Regions from separate parts of the Pilosibacter rotomagensis genome, predicted to be linked through region 1. Evidence: riboswitches for the same ligand, from Rfam matches in the RefSeq annotation. Region 1 holds a riboswitch; the other holds the start of a gene.
What was found. Region 1 has a riboswitch for FMN ahead of ACI3EW_RS15025 (ECF transporter S component). Riboswitches for the same ligand answer to the same signal wherever they lie in the genome.

Region 1 (4,215 bases):
GTAAGTCATACTATCTTATTATACAGGAAAAATACGGGATAGGCAAGTTTGCGCTATGCTGTGCGCAAGTGATGAAACAGGCGGGTACCGTTTTACAGCAGCTGACAGCCGTGTTCGCTATATCGAAAAACCAATTCGAAATAGCCCCGTTCCTGTAACTGTGACGGTGTGAATAGTTAAATTCTGACGATTTTATGAAGATTGAGAAAAAACGCGGAAAAGATACCTTTATTTGTATTTTCATGTTAGAATATGGAAACAGGAAATATGGTGAAAAGCACCAGAGAAAAGAGGGGAACAAATGGATTGGAAAAAAATCAGACGGGCAATCTGTGGGGCAGCTGCGGCCGTCGCTGTATGCTTTACGGCAGCAGGAATGAACACAAAACCGGTATATGCGGCAGATATGGGAGCTGTGTACGGAATATTTGAGCATGGAGTCGGCTGGAGCGCATACCACGGAGACCAGACGGCGGAACGTGCCGGAAACGGGACTTATGTGACGGCGATCCGGGCGAGTCTTTCCGGACAGCCGGAGGGAATGAGCGGAACACTTTCTTATCAGGTAAATTTAAGCGGTTCCGGCTGGCTTTCCTGGCAGGAAAATATGGCGGAGACCGGAACGATCGAGACGGGGATGCCGCTCGAGGCGATCCGGATGGAGCTCACAGGGCAGTTAAAAGATCATTATGATGTTTATTACTCAGTATTCCAGAATGGGTCATGGACAGCTCCGGTAAAAAATGGTGAGACGGCCGGAACAGAAGGACAGGGACTTCGCGTGGACGGAATCTGGGTTACTGTGACAGAAAAAGATGCAGCAGCTCCGGAGGGACCGAAGAATGGAGGAATTGATCCAACAAGACCGATGGTGGCGCTGACTTTCGATGACGGACCATCCAAATATACAGAGCGTATTCTGAATTCGCTGGAGGCGAATGGCGGAAGAGCAACGTTCTTTATGGTTGGAAATCGTGTGGCTTCTTATGCATCCACGGTAAAGCGCATGGCGGATCTCGGATGTGAGACGAACAGCCATACCTGGGCGCATACATATCTCACAAATATGTCCGAAGGTCAGATCTTGCAGAGCTTAAACCAGACCCGTGATGCGATCGTTGCAGCAGGCGGAAATGCACCGAAAGGAGTTCGCCCGCCGGGAGGAAAGATCAATGATGCGAGCAAAGCAGTTCTTGCGAAGGCAGGAATGCCGTCGATCGTATGGTCGGTAGATACTCTGGACTGGAAGACGAGAAATGCCCAGAAGACGATCGATACCGTTTTAAGCCAGGTCAAAGACGGGGATATCGTTTTGATGCATGATCTCTATGAGCAGAGCGCGATCGCAGCAGAGACGCTGATCCCGGAGCTTACAAAGAGAGGTTACCAGCTTGTGACTGTCAGCGAGATGGCGGAGCTTCGCGGCGGAATGGCAGCAGGACATTCCTATGGACATTTCCGCTAAGGGGGAACTTGCACGGATAAAAAATGATTGCATAGCAAATAAAAATGTGATATTCTGTTATCGAACAAATAAATATCGTTCTTCGGGGCGGGGTGAAATTCCCCACCGGCGGTATAGTCCGCGACCTGCGCTGAGCAGCTGATTTGGTGAAATTCCAAAACCGACAGTATAGTCTGGATGAGAGAAGAAATTGTATGACAGGAATAGTAGATACAGGTCCCGGACTTTTTTAATTGTCCGGGATCTTTTTTGTATAACAACGAGAACGTGCCGGGGCACATTCCGATGAATTTTTTCCTGCACAGCAATTCCTTGTTACGATACCGTGTCCCTATCCGGTATTTCTGCAGAAGAACAACACGTACAAGGAGGATCATTATGAACCAGAACAAAGTATTAAGTGTCAGAAACATCGTGCTGATCGCCATGTTCAGCGCACTCGCAGCCGTATTGGAGACGATCCAGGTGGCAGTTCCGTTTGCACCGCCGTTTTATAAACTGGATTTCGCAGAGCTCCCGGTACTGATCGGTGGTTTCGCCATGGGACCGGCACAGGCGGCACTCATTGCGATCGTGAAGAATCTTTTAAAACTGCTCTTAAACGGAACAAGCACTTACTATGTCGGTGAGCTTGGAAACATCATCGGAAGCTGTATGTTCTCCGTGCCGGCAGCTCTGATCTACCGCAGACATAAGACGAAAAAGACAGCGATGATCGCTCTTGTTGTCGGTGTATTCTGTGCAGTTATCGGTGCAGTATTTGTAAACTGTGCGATCACTCTTCCGTTCTACGCAAAAGTTGCTTTCGGCGGAATCGAGAATATCATCGCGATGGGAACAAAGATCAACCCGGCGATCACAAACCTTTACACATTCGCTCTTTTCGCAATCATCCCGTTTAACATTGTAAAATGCGGACTGAATGCGATCGTGACGGCGCTTGTATACAAGCATGTCAGTGCGATCATTCATTCCGGGATCCACAGAGAGAAGAAAACTGAAACGATTCAGTAGGTCTGCGCATTTACTGCGCTGACTGTAAGAAAACATTGGTTTGAAGGCACTGAATGGAGAAAAAACAATGGTAAGGTACTATAATGAACTGACAAGACTGGAAATGGAACAGGTCGATAAAGATGAGACGGTAGTCATGATCCCGGTAGGGGCATTGGAGCAGCATGGAAACCAGTGTCCGCTTGGCACGGACGAGATCATTGCAGAGGGAACAGCGAGACGGATCAAGGAAGCGCTGGACCGGGAGATCCCGGACTATCCGATGCTCATTTTCCCGCTGATTCCGGTGGGACTCAGCACGGAACACATCAATTTCTGCGGCTCCGTGACATTGAAACCGGACACATTCTACCACGTTTTGTATGACATCTGCAAAGGGCTGGCTCATCATGGTTTTAAAAAGATCGCGATCTTAAACTGCCACGGCGGAAATTCTCCGATCATCCAGGTGCTGAGCAGAGAACTTCGAAGTGAGCTTGGAATTGCCGTATTTATCATCAACTGCGGTGCATTTTTTGGCAATCAGGCGGTGAAAGATACTGTGACACCTGGAAATGTCTGGGATTTCCATGGAGGAGAGATGGAGACATCGATGGTCCTCGCGGAACGGCCGGAGACGGTAAAACTGGAGACCTCTGAGGCGGGGATCCCGAAGAAATTTATGGGAAACAAGACGTTCACTGTTTACGGACCGATCACACTCGGCTGGGTATCGGAAGAGTGGGAAACCGAGGATGGAAAGCCGATCGGGATCGGCGGAGACCCGAGCGGGGCAACGGCAGAGAAAGGCAATCAGATCTACGACAGTTTTGTGGAGTCGATCCTTTCCGGACTGAAAGAGATAAGAAGATGGAAGGATTGACGGAGAGCCAGTAAATCCGCCGGAAATCTGTTGCAACCATAACATCCATGTGCTAAACTGAATACGCAATTAAACAAAGTAAGGTGCTGCGTTTTGTGCAGCACCTTTATCATTAGAAAAAACTGGGATCATGCAGAAATACTGCGAATTTCAAGGCGCAGGGCAGTTCTGAGAGCGTGGGGAAAGAGACTCCGGCTCCAAACATTATTGATAAGAGAATCGAGAGTGCATAATATGAATACAAAAGTAGTTCGCATCAGAGAAGAAGAAAAGACAAGAGAAGCACTGGAAAAAAATCCGGGGCTTCTGGAGGCGGCAGAGATCTTAAGAAACGGCGGCCTTGTGGCATTTCCGACCGAGACTGTTTACGGTCTCGGCGCGAATGCGTTAAATGAGGAAGCGGCAAAGAAAATCTATGCGGCAAAAGGACGTCCATCCGACAATCCGCTGATCGCCCATATTTCCTGTATGGAGGAACTCCCGGCGATCGTAAAGGAAATTCCGGAAGCCGGGCGGAAATTGGCGGAAAAATACTGGCCGGGCCCGCTGACCATGATCTTTCCGAAAAAAGACATTGTGCCTTACGGAACGACCGGTGGTCTTGACACCGTTGCGGTCCGCATGCCGTCTGACCCGGTGGCAAACTGCCTGATCCATCTGGCGGGAGTTCCGGTCGCGGCGCCGAGTGCCAATACATCCGGAAGACCGAGCCCGACAAAGGCGGAACATGTCATCGAAGATATGGACGGAAAGATCGAGATGGTGATCGACGGCGGTGCCGTTGGGATCGGCGTGGAGTCCACGATCGTGGATGTGTCGAGTGAGGTTCCGACACTTTTAAGACCGGGGGCGATCACGATCGAGATGCTCCGTG
Region 2 (4,215 bases), 200 kb from region 1:
CAGTTGCCTCGGTGTGGCCATTTCTCACGAGCACTCCGCCCCGTCTTGCTACAAGTGGGAATACGTGTCCCGGTCTTCTGAGATCCTGGGGCTTTGTCGCCGGATCCACACACTTCATCATCGTGTAAGAGCGCTCCGCCGCAGAAATTCCTGTTGTCGTGTCCACATGGTCAATGGAGACCGTGAATGCCGTGCAGTGGTTATCCGTGTTCTCGGATACCATCTGCGGAAGTCCCAGCCGCTCTGCCACTGCCGCGCTCATCGGCGTACAGATCAGTCCCTTTGCGTGGCTTGCCATGAAATTGATATTTGCCTGTGTCGCGAACTCTGCCGCGCAGATCATATCTCCCTCATTCTCCCGGTCCGGGTCATCTGTCACGAGAATGATCTTTCCCGCCCGCAGATCTTCGATCGCTTCTTCGATTGTGTTGTATTGCTCGTTCATATTTTCCTGCCTTTCCAGAGCCTTTTATTAAAAGTTTTTCTTTCAGCAGGATTCCTACTGCTGAAACTTTAACTGCTCTGATCTCATATTTTCTGGATGTTTCTAAATATCTTCAAAGCATCTGTTTTAAAATCCATATTTCTGAAGGAACTCCATGCTGAGACCGGAGTTTCCTTTCGTGCTGTCCCCGGCATCCTTGCCGTCCTCCGCTTTTCCCCTGTCCGCACCGGAATTTCTTCCGATATCCACAAATTTCTGAATATATTTCCCCACAATGTCGTTTTCCAGATTGACCGCATCTCCTGCTTTTTTCTTCAAAAGCGTTGTCTCCTCGCCGGTATGTGGGATCACCGACACTGAAAAGTTCCGCTTTGTCACCGCCGCCACCGTGAGGCTGATCCCGTCGATGCAGATTGAACCTTTTTCCACGATCAGATCCAGGATCTTATCTGTACATGCGATCGTGACCCAGACTGCATTCTCTTCCCGTCTCATCGATTCGATCTGACCGGTTCCGTCAATGTGACCGGAAACAATATGACCGCCGAATCTGCCGTCCGCCGCCATGGCCCGCTCCAGGTTTACATAACTTCCATCACGCAGTGCTCCAAGGCTGCTTCTCCTCACCGTCTCCGCCATCACATCGGCGGAAAACTCGTTATTTTTCATATTCGTGACCGTAAGGCAGACACCATTGACCGCGATGCTGTCACCGATTTTTGTTCCTTCCAGAACTTTTTTCGCTTTTACCGTCAGCGTACCGGAATTTCCGCGCAGGGAAAGTGCCTTCACCTGTCCGAGTTCTTCTACAATCCCTGTAAACATGCTCTCATTTCCTTTCCCATTTTCAATCTACCGAATATCTGAGCATCAGATCATCCCCGATCGTCTCCATCTGTTTTAACGTCAACATCACGGCTTCCGCCGGATGCGCCACACCGATCCCGGAAACCGGAGTCTTCGCACCGGCACCGCCGAAGATCTTCGGTGCGATAAACGCGCAGATCTCGTTTACGATCCCGGCTGACAGCGCCGCGTCATTTAAGGTACCGCCGCCCTCTAAAAGTACACTGTCGATACCCTGGCTTCCGAGATATTCCATGAGCTTTCCAAGATCCACACGCCCGTCTGCGTCCGGGACCGACACAGTCTCCACGCCGGCCGCGTGAAGCTGTTCCTCTTTCTCTTCCGCTTCTTTACAGCCTTCCCCGGAATGCTCCCCCGCATACGCTACGATGGTCCGGTACTCCTTTGCCGTCTTCACGATCTGTGAATCCATCGGGATCCTGAGTCCGCTGTCGCAGATGATCCGCACCGGGCTCTTCAGCCCGGGGATCCGGACGTTCAACATCGGATCGTCTGCCAGGACCGTGCCGATCCCCGCCATGATCCCCATATACTGGTGGCGCAGCTCCTGCACCTTTTTCCTTGCACTCTCTCCTGTGATCCACTTGGAGTCACCGGTCCGCGCAGCGATCTTTCCGTCCGCCGTCATGGCGTATTTCATGACCACATAGGGCGTTTTCTTTGTGATATAGTGGAAGAACACCGGATTTAACGCATCGCATTCCTCCCGCATAAAGTCCTCTTCCACCCGGACTCCCGCTGCTCTTAAGATCGCCGCGCCTTTTCCTGCCACCAGGGGATTCGGATCTCTTGAACCGATCACAACTCTTGCGATCTTCTGCTCGAGGATCGCCTCCGTGCAGGGAGGTGTCTTTCCGTAATGGCAGCACGGCTCCAACGTCACATAGAGTGTCGCGCCCTCCGCGCTTTCCGTGAGCGACGCAATGGCATTTCGCTCCGCGTGGAGTTTTCCGCACCGCTCATGATAACCTTCCCCTATGATCCTTCCGTCTTTCACGATCACAGCTCCCACGAGGGGATTCGGGCTCGTCCAGCCAAGTCCCCCCTTTGCAAGCTCAATGGCCCGCAGCATATAATCCCGGTCCGTCATCTTTTTCACTCCTCTTTCCGCAAACCTGCCTTACAGGCACAATCAGAAAGTTCCATAGGAATTTTCTGTTAAAAAAACCTGTAAAGTAGATGCCTACAGGGTTTTCCATATTCGGTCCGTTGTTTCATCCGGAAATATAAATTTCCGTTATTCCCAGCTTTTCCCGGATCCTTTTCATTAAAAAAGCCCTGAAACAGTTTCCTATTTCAGAGCTACTGATCCGATCTTCCGCGATACGGAATCTCTCGATCCTGTCCTCTTTTTCGAACACCGGATCGCTTCCGCATATCACAAACAAACCTGAAATTCTTCTTTCATCCAGACTATACTGTCGGCCCCGGAATCTCACCGGATCATGCCTCTCGGCTCGCGGGCTTTACCGCCGGTAGGGACTTGCACCCTGCCCTGAAGACTTATTATTGAATTGTCCTATCGCTGACCGTCATTTCCATCAGCGGTTGTTTACAATATACTCCCGTTCTCCGTATTTGTAAAGTATTTTCGATAGGAATTTTTGTCATTGCCAGACAATATTTCCAGACAGCCCAATCCATATCCCTGACCGGCTCCGCAGTCCAGAAAGATCTTATCGTCCCTTATGATCATATCTCCCGCGTACTGTGTTCCATATTTGAATGTCGGCGTGTGTCCCACTATGGCAGTCATTCCCGCTGGAAGCCGGTTATCCGCGTCTGGTGATTCATATCGGTTTATGAGGACATCATAATCCGCTGTTTTTCTTTTCCCACCCGGATCTTTTTGCACTGCTAGAAGTTCTTTTTTCATTTCATCATCCGGCGCTCCGTGAATCAACACATACTTTCTGCCGCAGATCTCCATGGCTGCCCAGAGCGGCATCGTTTCGATAAACTCCAGAACCTTCCTGCGTCCTGTCTCTGACAGCATATTCATCTGCCTGATGATCCCCGCCCCGTCTCCGGCCACCCAGGGCCGCATCGTGGAATCCGGGATCCCGGCCGCGCGGTCTGTTCCAAAATACTGTAAGAGCCGCTGTTCATGATTCCCTCTCAGCGCCAGAATATTCTTATGTTCCATCACAAAGCACAAAAGTCCCAGGGAATCCGGTCCTTTCGCCACAAGATCCCCCAGGATCACCATCCGATTCGCATCCGTAAACCGGATCTTTTTCAGTATTTGCAGAAAGGGAATAAAATATCCATGAATGTCACTCATCAGATACAGGTTCCCGCTCATGCCGCTGTCTCCGGGCCGTACACATAGAGACGGTCCCCTTCCACATTCACGTAGCCTTCCGTGCCTTTTTCCAGATAGTTACGGCTTAAGAAGCAGAGCGGTTCTCCCATTCCCATCTTCGCCATAACGCGGTAATAATCCCCCTCGAAGGAGGAATACTCGACCGCCACCGGAAAACTGTTCTCCTGCCGCTCGCTTCCGGTCCACACCGTGTTCTCCGCGCGGAAGCGGACAGTCACCATGTCATCTTTGCGGATTCCGTTTCTTCCGAGTGTTCCGCAGACACTGCCACCGAGATCGATCTGCGTGCCGCCATCCTTCCTCGCGTATCCATGTACCCGGTTTCCGGCACCTAAAAGAGCCGCCACCGACTCCGTTCCCGGATTCCTGTAACAGTTTTTCGGGGAATCGATCTGGTCGATATTTCCCTTGTTCATGATCACGATCCGGTCCGCCATCGCGAACGCCTCCGACGGGTCATGGGTGACGTGAAAGACGGTCGTCCCAAGCTTCCGGAACAAGAACGCCATTTCGGTTCTCATCTCCACACGGAGCTGGACATCCAGATTGCAGAGCGGCTCATCCATCAGGAGAATAT

Region 2: linked by a shared signal. The riboswitch ahead of ribD (bifunctional diaminohydroxyphosphoribosylaminopyrimidine deaminase/5-amino-6-(5-phosphoribosylamino)uracil reductase RibD) and the one ahead of ACI3EW_RS15025 (ECF transporter S component) in region 1 are both predicted to bind FMN.

What each region holds. Positions count from the first base shown of each region.
Region 1 is NZ_CM170323.1:3,344,677-3,348,891, reverse strand. Features, by position in the region: gene ACI3EW_RS15030 (polysaccharide deacetylase family protein) at 302-1,465, shown strand; FMN riboswitch at 1,540-1,658, shown strand; gene ACI3EW_RS15025 (ECF transporter S component) at 1,844-2,479, shown strand; gene ACI3EW_RS15020 (creatininase family protein) at 2,547-3,341, shown strand; gene ACI3EW_RS15015 (L-threonylcarbamoyladenylate synthase) at 3,576-4,215, shown strand, end outside.
Region 2 is NZ_CM170323.1:3,145,119-3,149,333, forward strand. Features, by position in the region: gene ACI3EW_RS14085 (bifunctional 3,4-dihydroxy-2-butanone-4-phosphate synthase/GTP cyclohydrolase II) at 1-445, opposite strand, end outside; gene ribE (riboflavin synthase) at 572-1,270, opposite strand; gene ribD (bifunctional diaminohydroxyphosphoribosylaminopyrimidine deaminase/5-amino-6-(5-phosphoribosylamino)uracil reductase RibD) at 1,293-2,402, opposite strand; FMN riboswitch at 2,705-2,819, opposite strand; gene ACI3EW_RS14100 (metallophosphoesterase) at 2,865-3,617, opposite strand; gene ACI3EW_RS14105 (ABC transporter ATP-binding protein) at 3,614-4,215, opposite strand, start outside.